3 regions of the Micromonospora sp. WMMD956 genome follow, and region 1 is predicted to be linked to each of the others. Evidence: riboswitches for the same ligand, from Rfam matches in the RefSeq annotation. Region 1 holds a riboswitch; each other region holds the start of a gene.

Region 1 (4,238 bases):
TCGCCTGAGCCGGCACCGCCTGCTCGCGCTGTTCTGCGGTGTGCTCGCCGCCCTCACAGTCACCACGCCCGCGCTCGCCGCTCCCGCGCCCGCCGGCCCGACCCGGGCGGAGGCCGCCGCCGGGTGGCTGGCCCGGCAACTAATCGACGGGGAACGCTTCGAGGTGGTCTACGACGGGGTCGCCTACCCGGACCAGGGGCTCACCCTCGACGCGGTGTTCGCCTTCGCCGCTGCCGGCGTCGCCGACGACTCCGGCACGCGGGCGCTGGCCTGGGTCAGCCGGCCGGACGTCCGCGACGCCTACGTGGGCGACGGCACGACCGAGGCGTACGTCGGCGCCACCGCCAAACTCGCCCTCGCCGTCGCGGTGCGCGGCGGTGACCCGACGGATGTGGGCGGGGTGGACCTGGTCGCCCGCCTGCGCTCGCTCCAGTCGCCGACCGGCCGGTTCACCGACCGGTCGGCGTTCGGCGACTACAGCAACGCCTTCAGTCAGTCCTTCGCGATCCTCGCGCTGGACCGGACCGCACAGGGCGTGCCGGCAGCGGCCGCGTCCTGGCTGGCCGGCACCCGCTGCGCCGACGGTGGCTACCCGCTGCTGCCCGCCCAGCCGGTCTGCACCTCCGACGTGGACGCCACCGCGCTCGCGGTGCAGGCGTTGCGGGCGGCCGGCCGCAGGGCCGACGCCGCCCCGGGGCTGCGCTGGCTGCTCTCGGTGCAGGGCGCGAACGGCGGGTTCGCCAACGTAGGGGGAACACCGAACGCGAACAGCACCGGGCTCGCCGCGCAGGCGCTGCGCGATGGTCACCGGCCGCTGGCCTGGGCGCGGGCCCGCACGTTCCTCGCCGGACTCCAGGTCGACTGCGCCGGCGCGTCAGCCGACCGGGGGGCGGTCGACTTCGACGGCGGCGCCTTCGACCCGGCCACCGCCGCCCGCGCCACCGCGCAGGCCGTCCTCGGTCTGACCGGCGCTGGGTACGCCCACCTGTCCGCCGCCGGCGCGACGACCGGCGCACCGACCCCCGACTGCCCGTGAGCCGTTCCGTCGCTCGCCTGATTCTCATTCGTCTGCTCTCGGGGAGGACCCATGTTTCGAATCGTCATTCGTAGGCGGCTTGCCGGACTGTTGGCCGCCGCCGTCGCCGCCGTCGCGCTGACCGCCGTCGAGCCTGCGCCGCAGGCCGCGCACGCCGCCGCGTGTACCGGCACGTCGGGGGTCACCGTGGTGGTCGACTTCGCCGCCCTCGGCGGCGGGGTCCAGGTGGCCTGCGCCCTCGGCGACCCGGCGACTGGGCTGGCCGCCCTCCAGGGCGCGGGCTTCACCGTGACCGGAACCTCGCGCTGGGGACTGGCGTTCGTGTGCCGGATCAACGGCAAGCCCACCGCCGCGACCGAGCCGTGCGTCAACACTCCACCCGTCACCGCGTACTGGTCGTACTGGCACGCGCCGAGCGGCGGCGCCTGGTCCTACAGCACGTCCGGCGCGACCAGCTACAACCCCGCGCCGGGCAGCGTCGAGGGCTGGTCCTTCGGCGCGGGCGCCCCACCGAGCATCGCCGCTCCCTGACCCGTCGACCGACGTGCCGGGTGCCGGCCACCGCTCTGGCGTCACTCGACGTGCGGGCGGTACCGTGTCGGCACCCGGTTCACGCCGGGCACACAACTGCATACGTCCCGTGTGGGGGAAAGTCGGTTGAAGCCGGCGCTGACCCGCAACCGTGAGCGAGGCATCGACCCCGCGAGCCGGAATGCCTCGCCCGGGACGAGCGGCTTCCACTGTCGAGGTCTACAGGGTGAAGTCCGGGCCGCCGAGGTCCGTCCACCCCGCGCAACGCGTCGTCATGCGAGCGGGTGCCGACTCCTCGGCTGCGTTCCGGCGCCTTCACCGACCGCTCTGCGAAAGGCACCCCATGTCCCTGTCCCGGCACCGGCGGATCGGCACCGGTCTCGCCGCCAGCACAGCGGCGACCCTCGCCGCGATCGCCGCCCTGCCCCTGACCGTGGTTGCCGCACCGGCACCGGCCGACGCCGCCGCGGCACGCGAGGCAGCGTCCTGGTTGGCCGGTGAGGTCGCCGACGGGGCACTTCCCGGGCCGTTCGGGAGCCCTGACTGGGGCCTGACCATCGACGGAATCATCGCGTTGTCCGCGACCGGGGTGGCCGTGCCGACCCGGCAGGCGGCGACCGCGCAGGTCGCGGCGCACGTGCGCTCCTACAACAGCTACGACGACTGGGGCATCGAGGGCTTCACCGACGGCGGGGCCACCGCGAAGCTGCTCTACGCGGCCGCCGCCGCCGGAGCTGATCCCACCGACTTCGGCGGTTTCGACCTGCGGGCCGAGGCCCTGTCGCTGGTCGCCGGGGCGGACGCCGGGCATCAGCGGGGGCGGATCACCAGCCGCACCACCGCCGACAGCGGTCCGGACGCCAGCAACACCTTCGACCAGTCCTTCACGGTGCTGGGCCTGGCCCGCAGCGGCGACGTCCCGCAGGACACCGTCGACTTCCTCGTCCGGCAGCAGTGCGCGGCCGGTGGCTTCCGGCTCTACCCCGACACGGGGGACGGCCCGTCGCCGTCGTGCGACGAGCAGGCCGGCGCCACCCTCGACGTCGACTCGACCGCGATGGCCGTGCAGGCGCTGCTGGCCGCCGCAGACGAAGGGGCCACGGGTGCCGCGGCCGCGGCGGATCGGGGCGTGGACTGGTTGGTCGCCCAGCAGCATTCCGACGGGTCGTTCGGCGGCTCGGGGCCGACGACCGGCGCGAACTCCAACAGCACCGGCCTGGCCGGGCAGGCGCTCGCCGCCTCCGGACGCCATGCCGAGGCCGCCCGCGCAGCGGGCGCGCTCCGCGTGCTCCAGCTGACCACGTCGCACGGCGGCGCAGCCGCCGACGCGGGAGCCATCGCCTACAACGCCGAAGGCCTGGCCGCCGCTGTCGGGTCCGGGATCGACGACGTCTCCCGGGACCAGTGGCGTCGGGCCACCGCGCAGGCACTGCTCGGTCTCGCCCAGGTGCCGCTCGGCCGCATCGGCCTCGACCTTCCGCCGTCGTCGCCCGGGCCGACTCCAACGGGCACGGCCTCACCGACCGGAACGGCGTCCCCCACACCCACCGGGTCGCCGACGCCGACCGCACCGGCCAGCCCGACCCCGAGTGCGTCCGCCAGCACCACGGCACCGGCCCCGTCACCCACCGTGTCGGCGACCGCCGCCCCGACTGCCGCGCCGACCGCCCCGGGGGGTGCGGGTGGCCTACCGACGACCGGCGCGGCGATCACCACGTACGTGCTGATCGCGCTCCTGATGGTCGGTGGTGGGTCGCTGCTGCTGCTCCTCAGCCGATGGAGGGCGACGTGATCGTCCGGATCGTCCGCGCCGGGCTGGCCGTCGTCCTGGCCGCCGTCGGCGTGGTGGGCGAACCGGGCAGCCCGGCGATGGCCGCCGGTGCGGCCGGCTACTGCCCGGACGCCTCCGGCGTCACCGTGGTGGTCGACTTCAACGAACTCGGCGGCGGAACGGTGGTGCGGTGCGCCCGGGGCGAGCAGCCGACCGGCCTGACGGCGCTGAAGAGCGCCGGTTTCCAGGTCACCGGCACGCTGCGCTGGGGCGAGGGGTTCGTCTGCCGGATCGAGGGCAAACCGTCGGCGGCGGCCGAGAAGTGCGTCGACACGCCTCCGGCCAGCGCCTACTGGTCGTACTGGCACGCGGCCGACGGTGGCAGTTGGACGTACAGCGACAAGGGTGTGCTCAACCGCAAGCCGCCGGCCGGCACCTTCGAGGGCTGGTCGTTCTCCCTCAACCGCACCGCCAACGACGCGCCCCGTCCCGGCATCGCACCGAAACGACCGTCGCCACCACCACCGCCCACCACCGGTGGCGCACCGGTCACGCCACCGGCAGGCGGCGGGCCGGTCGCGCCTTCGTCGGCGGCCGGCGGTGGCCCCGGTTCGGCAGCGCCGACGACACGCGCGTCCGGGTCTGCGGCGCCCTCCGCTAGGACACCGGTCAGTGGATCGCCGGAGACACCTGGCGCGCCGGCCACCGCGCCGCCGACCGGCGGGTCCGGCGGCCCATCGCCGAGCGACTCCGAGGAACCGGTGCTGACCGGTGTCGCCGCACCCCGTGGCGACGGTGGCGTCCCGCTGGGCACGGCGGCGGGGGTGTTGCTGCTGGCGGCACTCGCCGCCGGTGGCGTGATCGCCGCCAGGCGGCGGCGGACCGCCGACCAGGATGACT
Region 2 (4,238 bases), 650 kb from region 1:
TCGTCGGGGCGCAGATCGGGGCGGTTCTCGGCCTGCGCCGCCGGCCGGCGGTCGTCCGGGCCACCAACAGCGCGCGGGCCCTCGTCACCGGACGGCACCGCCGGGACTGACCCCAGCCGGCGCGCGGGGCGCGGCGGGGCCCGGGCTCAGGGCAGCCGGGCCTCCAGGACCCCGTCGACCACCCGGGTCGGCAGGATCTGCTGGTCGTTACCGGACGGCCCGTGCATGACCTCGCCACCGTTGAGCCGGAACGCGCTTCCGTGCCACGGGCAGACGACGCAGGCGTGCCCGTCGATCTCGGTGACGTCGCCCTCGCCGAGCGGGCCGCTCTGGTGCGGGCAGCGCTCCAGCATCACCGTGACCTCGTCGCCGTGCCGGTAGAGGATCACCGAGACGTCGTCGACCTCGCGGGTGACCAGCTTCCGTTGCGGCAGGTTGGCCATGTCCGCCAGCGGGTGCCAGCCCTCGCCGATCCGGTGCAGCTCGGAGATGCTCTGGTTGACCTGCGCCCCCTGCTTGTACGCGAGGTGCCCGCCGAGGTACGCCCCCGCGCTCGCCGCGCCCAGCCCGAGGTACGCCAGCGCCCGCCCCGTGCCGTGCCGCCCGCGCAGCCGGGCCGCCAGCGAACCCGCGTACAGGGTGAGGCCGACCGCGTTGGCGGCGGCGTGCACCAGTCCGACGCGGCGCTGCTCCCGGGAGAGGGCCGCCCAGTCGTTGAGGCCGGCGATCGCCGCGGGGAGGGCGCTGACGGTGCCCAGCCCGACCAGGGCGGTGGCCGCCCGGCGTTGGCCGGGCATCAGGTCGAGCACGGCCGCGCTGATCCAGGAGCCGACCGGCACCTGCACCAGTGCCGGGTGCAGCGGATGACCGATGAAGACGCCGTGCAGCAGGTCACGCACCCGCTGCGGGCGCAGGGTGGCCTGGACGACGCGTTGCAGCCGGTCACCGGTCCGGTCCAGCGTCGAGGCCTGTTCGAGTTTCGTCAAGAGTGCCCGCATTCCGTCCGACTTCCCGGCAGAAGCGGTCGCAAACCGGGCAGCCGCAGCGGGTCTCCAACGTACGCGGGTCCGCGCGTACGCCGGACGGGGCCGGCTACAGCCAGGGGCCACTGCGGCAGATGAACTGGGTGGTCCCGCTGTACTGGGTGGCGCTGCCGTCGAAGTAGCTGTAGCTGGCCCGTACGGGGTGGCCGAGGTTGCTGGCCGGGCAGGTGGCGAAGAGGGTCGACCCGGCGGTCGTGAAGGTGCCGACGCTGCCGGAGTACCAGGTGACGGTCCACGTCGTCGTGCCGGTGCTGCTGGCGTCGCAGTAGAACTGCGACGCGCCGGACTCGCAGAAGGGTGCCGGGGCGGCGGCGAGGGCCGGGGTGGCGGCGGCGGCCAGACCCAGGGTGGCGAGGACGGATGCGGCCAGGACCTTGACGGTGGTACGCATGGAACTCCTCCCGACGTAGCTAAGCGATGACTCAGGGCGACGTCAGCCTAGCCGCCGCATAGACGTACCTGAATTAGCTGTTCGGTCGGTCAGCCGACCGTCGCGCCCAGCGGTCGTGGTGCAGCGCCTCGGCGAGGGGTCGGCCCCGCCGCCACCCGTGCCGCTCCAGGTCGGGCACGGTCTCCAGGTGCGTCACCGGCCCGACGCAGAGCCAGGCCACCGGCCGGATGCCGGCCGGCACGCCCAGCAGCTCGGCGAGGAACGGCTCCCGGTAGAAGGAGACCCACCCGACGCCCAGCCCCTCGGCGGTGGCGGCGAGCCAGAGGTTCTGGATGGCCAGGCAGACCGAGTAGAGGCCGGCGTCGGCGATGGCGTGCCGACCGAGCACGGCCGGGCCGCCGCGCTGCGGGTCGTAGGTGACGACGACCGACAGCGTCGACTCCAGCACCCCGTCGATCTTGATACGCGCGAACCGTTCGGCCGCCGCGCCGTCCAGGGTGGCGGCGAAGGCGGCCCGCTCGGCCTGCACGTGCCGGTGGAACCGGCGGCGGACGGCGGGATCCCGGACCAGGACGAAGTCCCACGGCTGCGAGTAGCCGACGCTGGGCGCCGCGTGCGCGGCGACGAGGATCCGGTGCAGGGCGTCGGCCGGCACCGGCTCCCCGGTGAACTGGGCCCGGACGTCCCGGCGGCGGCGGATGGCGTCGTAGAGTTCCACAGGCAGGCTCCCGCTGCGCTCGGCCCACCTCGACGGGTGGGCGGTCGACGCGAGGCCGGTCTTCGGACTCCCGGATCGACGCCTGCCCGTCCGCCTTCCCAGCCGCACGGCCAGTGGCTGCGCTCCTCGCGCGTGGACGGTGGCTCCCCGGTCACCGCGGCGGGCCCGTGCCGGATTCACACCGGCTTCCCGATTCTCCCCGCGCAGGCGGGGCACCTCGCATGATCGTGCCGCCGGCGATGCTAACCCGCGTCAGCGGCGCAGCGTCCGGCCGGGCAGCTCCCCGTACGTGGCGAGATAGCGGGCGGCGAAGCGGCGCGGGTCGGCGAATCCCCAGCGGGCGGCGACCACGGCCACGGAGACGCCGTCGCCGGGCACGGCCCGGGTCAGTTCCTGGCGGGCCAGATCGAGCCGCACCCGGCGCAGGTAGGCCAGCGGGGTCGTGCCGAGCTGACTGCGGAACGCGAGCTGCACCGCGCGGGGGGTGGTGGCGGCGGCGCGGGCGATGTCGACGAGACCGATGTCGGTCCCGGCGGCCGATTCGATGAAGGCGATCGCCCGGCGCAGGGTCCCCTGGTGGGCGTCGGTCCGGTCGCATGACCGGTCCGCCACGACGGCGTTGCTGGGGAACGCGGCGAGCGTGGCCGCGGCGAGCAGGCGGCCGAGGCCGCCGAGCACGAGCGGGGACGCGCCCGGCGCGCCACCGGCGGCGATGACGGACTCCGCGTACCGGACGGTCCGCCGCCACCGCCACTGGGCATCGGCGCAGACCGGCCGGAAGCTGGCGAACCGCAGGGGGGCCAGCGGGCGGTCCGGGTCGACGCGGGCGACCTGGTCGAACAGCGAGAGGTCCAGCAGGACGGAGGTCACGTCCACGTCGCTGGACCACGAGGAGCCGGGCAGGTCGGGCTGGTAGAGCACGCCGACCTCGCCGGGCCCGATCAGCTCGTCGACCCCGTCGCACCGGTGCCCGAAGCACCCCCGGCGGGGGGCGGCGAGCAGGACGTACCCGAGCGGTTCCGCCTGCACCCGCAGGTCCAGGGAGATGCTGATGTCGTCGATGCAGAACGCGCCGGTGCTCCACCGGTCGTGGCGCAGCGGAAGCCCGGTCGGCACCGCGGCCAGTCGCACGCTGCGGCCGTACGAGGTCTCGAAGACGTGCGCCGCCTCGGCCGGATCGCTGGTCGAGAACCGGGTGAGCACCGGCGGGCCATTATTACTGCAAGTCACTTATCCACATCCCTCAGTCACGAGGGAGCCTAGCCACCCGGCGCGGGCGGGCCGCGCAACGGCACGCCGGGGCGGTTCCTCCCCCGCCGGCGACCGGCGCGGCCGACGGGCCGGGGTTCGCGCCGTCCGTCAGCCCCGCAGGGTCTGGCTGGGCGGCTGCCCGTAGGCCCGGCGGTACTCGGTGGCGAACCGGCCCAGGTGGGCGAAGCCCCACCGCGCGGCGGCGGCGGCCACGGTGAGGCCCGCGCCGGGCTCGGCGGCCTGGAGGTCGCTGTGCACCCGTTCCAGGCGCACCCGTCGCAGGTAGCGCGTCGGCGTGGTGTCGAGGTACTTCCGGAAGGCATGCTGGAGCGCCCGCGCGCCCAGCCCGGCCGCGACCGCCACGTCGGTCAGGGTCAGCGCCTGGTCCGCGTACTGCTCGATGTAGGCGACCGCGCGACGGACCGCGGCCGGCGCGACGGCCCCCGCGCCGCGCGTCGGCGCCTCGGTCATCGTCGTGTTGGGGAACGTGGCCAGCGCGACGGCCACCAGCAGGCCCGTCGCCTCCGCCTGCACCAGGGCGTTCGTCCCGAACGCGGCGCCCGGCAGCGCCACCTGGGTGAGATAGCGCGTGGTGTTGCGCCAGAGCTGCGCGGCGGACGGGGACACCGGCAGCAGCCCCTGGAACCGCAGGTCGACCGGCGCGAGCCCGCACCGCTCCTGCGCCACCCGCCGCACGTCGGCGAGGGGCAGCTCCACCGCGACGACCTCCATGTCGCGGTGCAGGATCGCCCTGGTCCGCCGGGGCGGCACCAGCAGCAGGCCGCCCGCGCCGGCCATCACCTCCCCGGCCCCGACGTCGACCCCCCAGCCACCG
Region 3 (4,238 bases), 2.7 Mb from region 1:
CGGGCGGCGTCCACGCCGGGGCGCAGGGTCACCGCGTCCGGATACCACTGCGGGGAACGGCGGGGCACCGACCAGGCGTCCGCGTCGCGCGCCCCCGCGAGGCCGTGGGCCCGGCCGACCACGTCGCACCAGTCGGCGTTGTCCCGGGCCGCCACCGCCCGCCACGCCGCCACCGGGCGAGTGTACGGGGAGGCGAGCCGGGTCAGCTTCCTCACATCCCGCGTCCAGCAGGCTGCCAGGCGGGGATGCTCCACTGGAGGGCACGCCGAGGAGAGGAGCCGGGCATGGGCTGGTTCAGCCGCCGCCGACCTGTCGCCGACGGGATCCCGACGAAGCTCGACCGCGAGGCGACGCCGGACGACCTGGCCGCCCTGGAGGCGTTCGTCCGCAGCCGCCGGGGCGTGGAGTTCTACCTGGAGCCGGAGACCACCGCGACCGACACCACCGTGATGGCGATAGCCCACGACGGGGAGTGGATCCGGCGGCGGACCGGGTCGCCGCGGGCCGCCGCGAAGATCGCCCAGCGGCACGCCGTTCCGTTGTACGAGGCCGCGCGGACCGGGTACCCGGAGCGGATGCGGGCCTGGAACCGGGCGCACCCGGAGCGCCGGGCGCGCTGACCCCGGGCGCCGCCGGCCCGCCGCACCGAGTCGCTCAGCGCACGTGCGCGGCGATGGCGCGGGCACAGTCGAGCGACTCGGTGCGGGCGGTGTCGACCTCGACGTCGTAGCGGACCCCCTCGTGCACGGTCTCGGCCTGCGTCGCCGCCATCCCGATCACCCGGTCGCCCCGGGCGATCTCCCGCGCCGCCGCGACCGCCGGGGGACACCGCACGCCGGCCCACAGCACCTCGACGTCGGCCAGGTAGCCGCCGAGCCGCTCCTGGGAGGCGCCGCCACCGAGGAAGACCTCGTCCAGGATGATCCGCGCCCCGGCGTCCGCCATCGCGGCGATGCCGACCAGCCAGGCGTGCTGCACGGCGAGGAAGTCCCCGCCGACGTCGACCTCGCCGTGCGGGCCGAAGCTCAGCCCGGCGGGGCTGCCCAGCAGGGCCGGCGGCAGCCGGGCGATCAGGTCGTCCACGCCGAAACTGATCCACGGGTGCGGCAGGATGCGCTGGAGGCACCGGACGATCGCGGACTTGCCCGAGCTGGAGCCGCCGTTGAGCACGATGACCTGCGTCGCCACTGATCGGATTCCCTTCGGGCAAGTCCCGTCCCGCGCCGGCGGGCGATGATCGGAATCAGCCTAGCCAGCCCGCGGGCAGGCGGCGGGGAAATGCGCGCGGAACGAACCGCATCCATCGGCGTACGACATTTGCTTTCGCCGCATCCGATTCCCGATGCAATTGTCAGGCATCGATGTAGTTGGGGGGGTGGGGTGGCCGGGAGCCCGGCGTTGACCGGCGGCGGTCGGGTGTGGCAGCATTCGCGGCCTGACGGCAGTGAAGGAAGCCGGTGCGATTCCGGCGCGGTCCCGCCACTGTCACCGGGGAGCGATCCCCCCTCGTGAGTCACGGCCGTGCGTCTGCGGTTGGAAGGCCGGGGGAGAGCGTCGATCCGGAAGCCAGGATACTTCGGCCGTCGGAGCGACCCCAGGGCGTGGACACCCGAGGAGGACCCGATGACGCACGGCGTCTCGCACATCGACGTACACCGTCGCCGCCTGCTGGCGCGCGGCAGCCTGCCCGCGCCCCGTCGCCGCACCTGAGCCCGCGCCCCGGGTGCCGCGCCGCGCTGCGCCCCCGGCGCCCCGGCCCGCGCCGGTGAGCCGGCCGCAGGCCCGCCGTACCCGCTGAACCCGCGCCCACGCCTGCCCGCAGGCGGCCTGCCCGCCGCCCCGTGCGTCACTCTCCGGAGCCCTCCGTGCGCATCCTGCTGCTGTCCACCGCCGACACCGACCTGCTCGCCGCCCGGGCCAGCGGCGTCGGCTATCGGCTGGCCAACCCCGCCCGGGTCGCCGCCGACGCCGTGCCGGCGCTGCTCGACGGCGTCGACCTCGCCGTCGTACGGCTGCTCGGGGGCCGGCAGGCGTGGCCGGACGGCCTCGCGGCCGTGCTCGACTCCGGGGTGCCGACGGTCGTCCTCGGCGGCGAGGCGGTGCCCGACGCGGAGCTGATGGCCGCGTCCACCGTGGCCTCAGGGGTGGCCACCGGGGCCCTGGCGTACCTGATCGAGGGCGGGCCGGGCAACCTCGCCGAGCTGGCCCGGTTCCTCTCCGACACGGTGCTGCTCACCGGCGAGGGCTTCGCCCCGCCCGCGCCCACCCCCGGGCACGGCGTCCACGGCGAGCGGCCCGTCAAGCCCGAGCGGCCGACGGTCGGGATCGTCTTCTACCGGGCGCACGCCCTCGCCGGGAACACCGCCTTCGTCGACGCCCTCGCCGACGCCGTCGACGCCGCCGGGGCGAACCCCCTGCCGGTCTTCTGCGGCTCGCTGCGCGGGCTGGCTCCCGGCGACGGTCCGCTGGAGCTGTTCGCCCGCTGCGACGCCCTCGTCGTCACCGTGCTGGCCGCGGGCGGGACGGTGGCCGCCGACGCCTCCGGCGGGGGCGACGACGACGCCTGGGACGTCGGCGCGCTCGCCGCCCTCGACGTGCCGATCGTGCAGGCGCTCTGCCTCACCAGCACCCGCGACCAGTGGGCCGGCAGCGACGCCGGGCTGTCCCCGCTGGACGCCGCCATGCAGGTGGCCATCCCCGAGTTCGACGGCCGGATCGTCACCGTGCCGTTCTCGTTCAAGCGGATCGACGCCGACGGGCTGTCGGTCTACGAGCCCGACCCCGAGCGGGCCGCCCGGGTCGCCGGGATCGCCGCGCGCCAGGCCCGGCTGCGGCACGTGCCCCACGCCGAGAAGCGGCTGGCGATCGTGCTCAGCTCCTACCCGACGAAGCACTCCCGGGTCGGCAACGCCGTCGGCCTGGACACCCCCGCCTCGGCGGTGCGGCTGCTCGCCGCGCTCGCCGCCGCCGGCTACCACCTCGGCGACCGGCCGGTGCCCGACGACGGGGACGCGCTCATCCACGCCCTGATCGCCGCCGGCGGTCACGACGTGGAGTGGCTCACCCCCGAGCAGCTCGCCGCCGCCGACGCCCGGGTGCCGCAGGCAAGCTACCGGCGCTGGTTCGAGGCGGTCCCGGCCGCGCTGCGGGAGCGGATCCGCGAGCACTGGGGCGAGCCGCCCGGCGAGCTGTACGTCGACGACGGGCACGTCGTGCTCGCCGGCCTGCGGCTGGGCAACGTGCTGCTGGCGATCCAGCCGCCGCGCGGTTTCGGCGAGAATCCGATCGCCATCTACCACGACCCCGACCTGCCGCCCAGCCACCACTACCTCGCCGCGTACCGCTGGCTGGCCGCGCCCGAGGCGGACGGCGGGTTCGGCGCGGACGCCGTGGTGCACCTCGGCAAGCACGGCACCCTGGAGTGGCTGCCCGGCAAGGGCCTCGGCCTGGCCGCCGACTGCGCCCCCGACGCCGTCCTCGGCGACCTGCCGCTGGTGTACCCGTTCATCGTCAACGACCCCGGCGAGGGCACCCAGGCCAAGCGCCGCGCCCACGCCGTCGTCGTCGACCACCTCGTGCCGCCGATGGCCCGCGCCGAGACGTACGGCGACCTGGCGAAGCTCGAACAGCTCCTCGACGAGTACGCCACCGTGCAGGCCCTCGACCCGGCGAAGGTGCCGACGGTGCGGGCGCAGATCTGGGACCTGGTGCGCGCCGCCGAGCTGCACCACGACCTGCACACCGCCGACATGCCCGCCGCCGACGACTTCGACGACTTCGTGCTGCACCTCGACGGGTACCTGTGCGAGGTCAAGGACGTGCAGATCCGCGACGGCCTGCACGTCCTCGGCGGCGCGCCCACCGGCGAGGCGCGGGTCAACCTGGTCCTCGCCGTGCTGCGCGCCCCCCAGGTGTGGGGCGGGGTGCGCGCCCTGCCCGGCCTGCGCCAGGCGCTCGCCGCCGCGTACGGCCTCGACGAGGCCGCCCTGCTCGCCGAGCCGGGACGGCGCATCGCCGTGCCGAAGGAGCTGACCGACGTGGCCGACGGCCCCGCCGGCACCGCCGCCGACGCCGTCGACCTGATCGAGGGGCTGGCCCGGCGGCTCGTCGTCGCCATGGAGACCCTCGGCTGGGCCGCCGACGCCGACGCGAACACCAGCGCCAGCACCGGCACCGGCATCGACGCCGACGCCAGCGCCGACCGGGTCGACGCCGTCGTCGCGGAGGTCACCGGCCGG

The links. A riboswitch is a leader RNA that binds a small molecule or an ion and turns the genes downstream of it on or off. The one in region 1 is predicted to bind cobalamin.
Region 2: another riboswitch for cobalamin. It lies ahead of bluB (5,6-dimethylbenzimidazole synthase); the one in region 1 lies ahead of O7628_RS16265 (cell wall anchor protein).
Region 3: another riboswitch for cobalamin. It lies ahead of cobN (cobaltochelatase subunit CobN); the one in region 1 lies ahead of O7628_RS16265 (cell wall anchor protein).

What each region holds. Positions count from the first base shown of each region.
Region 1 is NZ_JARUBI010000005.1:3,536,728-3,540,965, forward strand. Features, by position in the region: gene O7628_RS16255 (peptidase) at 1-1,036, shown strand, start outside; gene O7628_RS16260 (hypothetical protein) at 1,088-1,567, shown strand; cobalamin riboswitch at 1,637-1,776, shown strand; gene O7628_RS16265 (cell wall anchor protein) at 1,911-3,359, shown strand; gene O7628_RS16270 (hypothetical protein) at 3,437-4,238, shown strand, end outside; gene O7628_RS16275 (CbiQ family ECF transporter T component) at 4,233-4,238, shown strand, end outside.
Region 2 is NZ_JARUBI010000005.1:2,890,449-2,894,686, reverse strand. Features, by position in the region: gene O7628_RS13365 (LysM domain-containing protein) at 1-110, shown strand, start outside; gene O7628_RS13360 (Rieske 2Fe-2S domain-containing protein) at 147-998, opposite strand; gene O7628_RS13355 (hypothetical protein) at 1,093-1,434, opposite strand; gene bluB (5,6-dimethylbenzimidazole synthase) at 1,508-2,152, opposite strand; cobalamin riboswitch at 2,188-2,387, opposite strand; gene O7628_RS13345 (helix-turn-helix domain-containing protein) at 2,405-3,355, opposite strand; gene O7628_RS13340 (AraC family transcriptional regulator) at 3,512-4,238, opposite strand, start outside.
Region 3 is NZ_JARUBI010000005.1:6,221,252-6,225,489, forward strand. Features, by position in the region: gene O7628_RS27155 (hypothetical protein) at 1-173, opposite strand, end outside; gene O7628_RS27160 (hypothetical protein) at 285-620, shown strand; gene cpt (chloramphenicol phosphotransferase CPT) at 655-1,188, opposite strand; cobalamin riboswitch at 1,448-1,577, shown strand; gene cobN (cobaltochelatase subunit CobN) at 1,866-4,238, shown strand, end outside.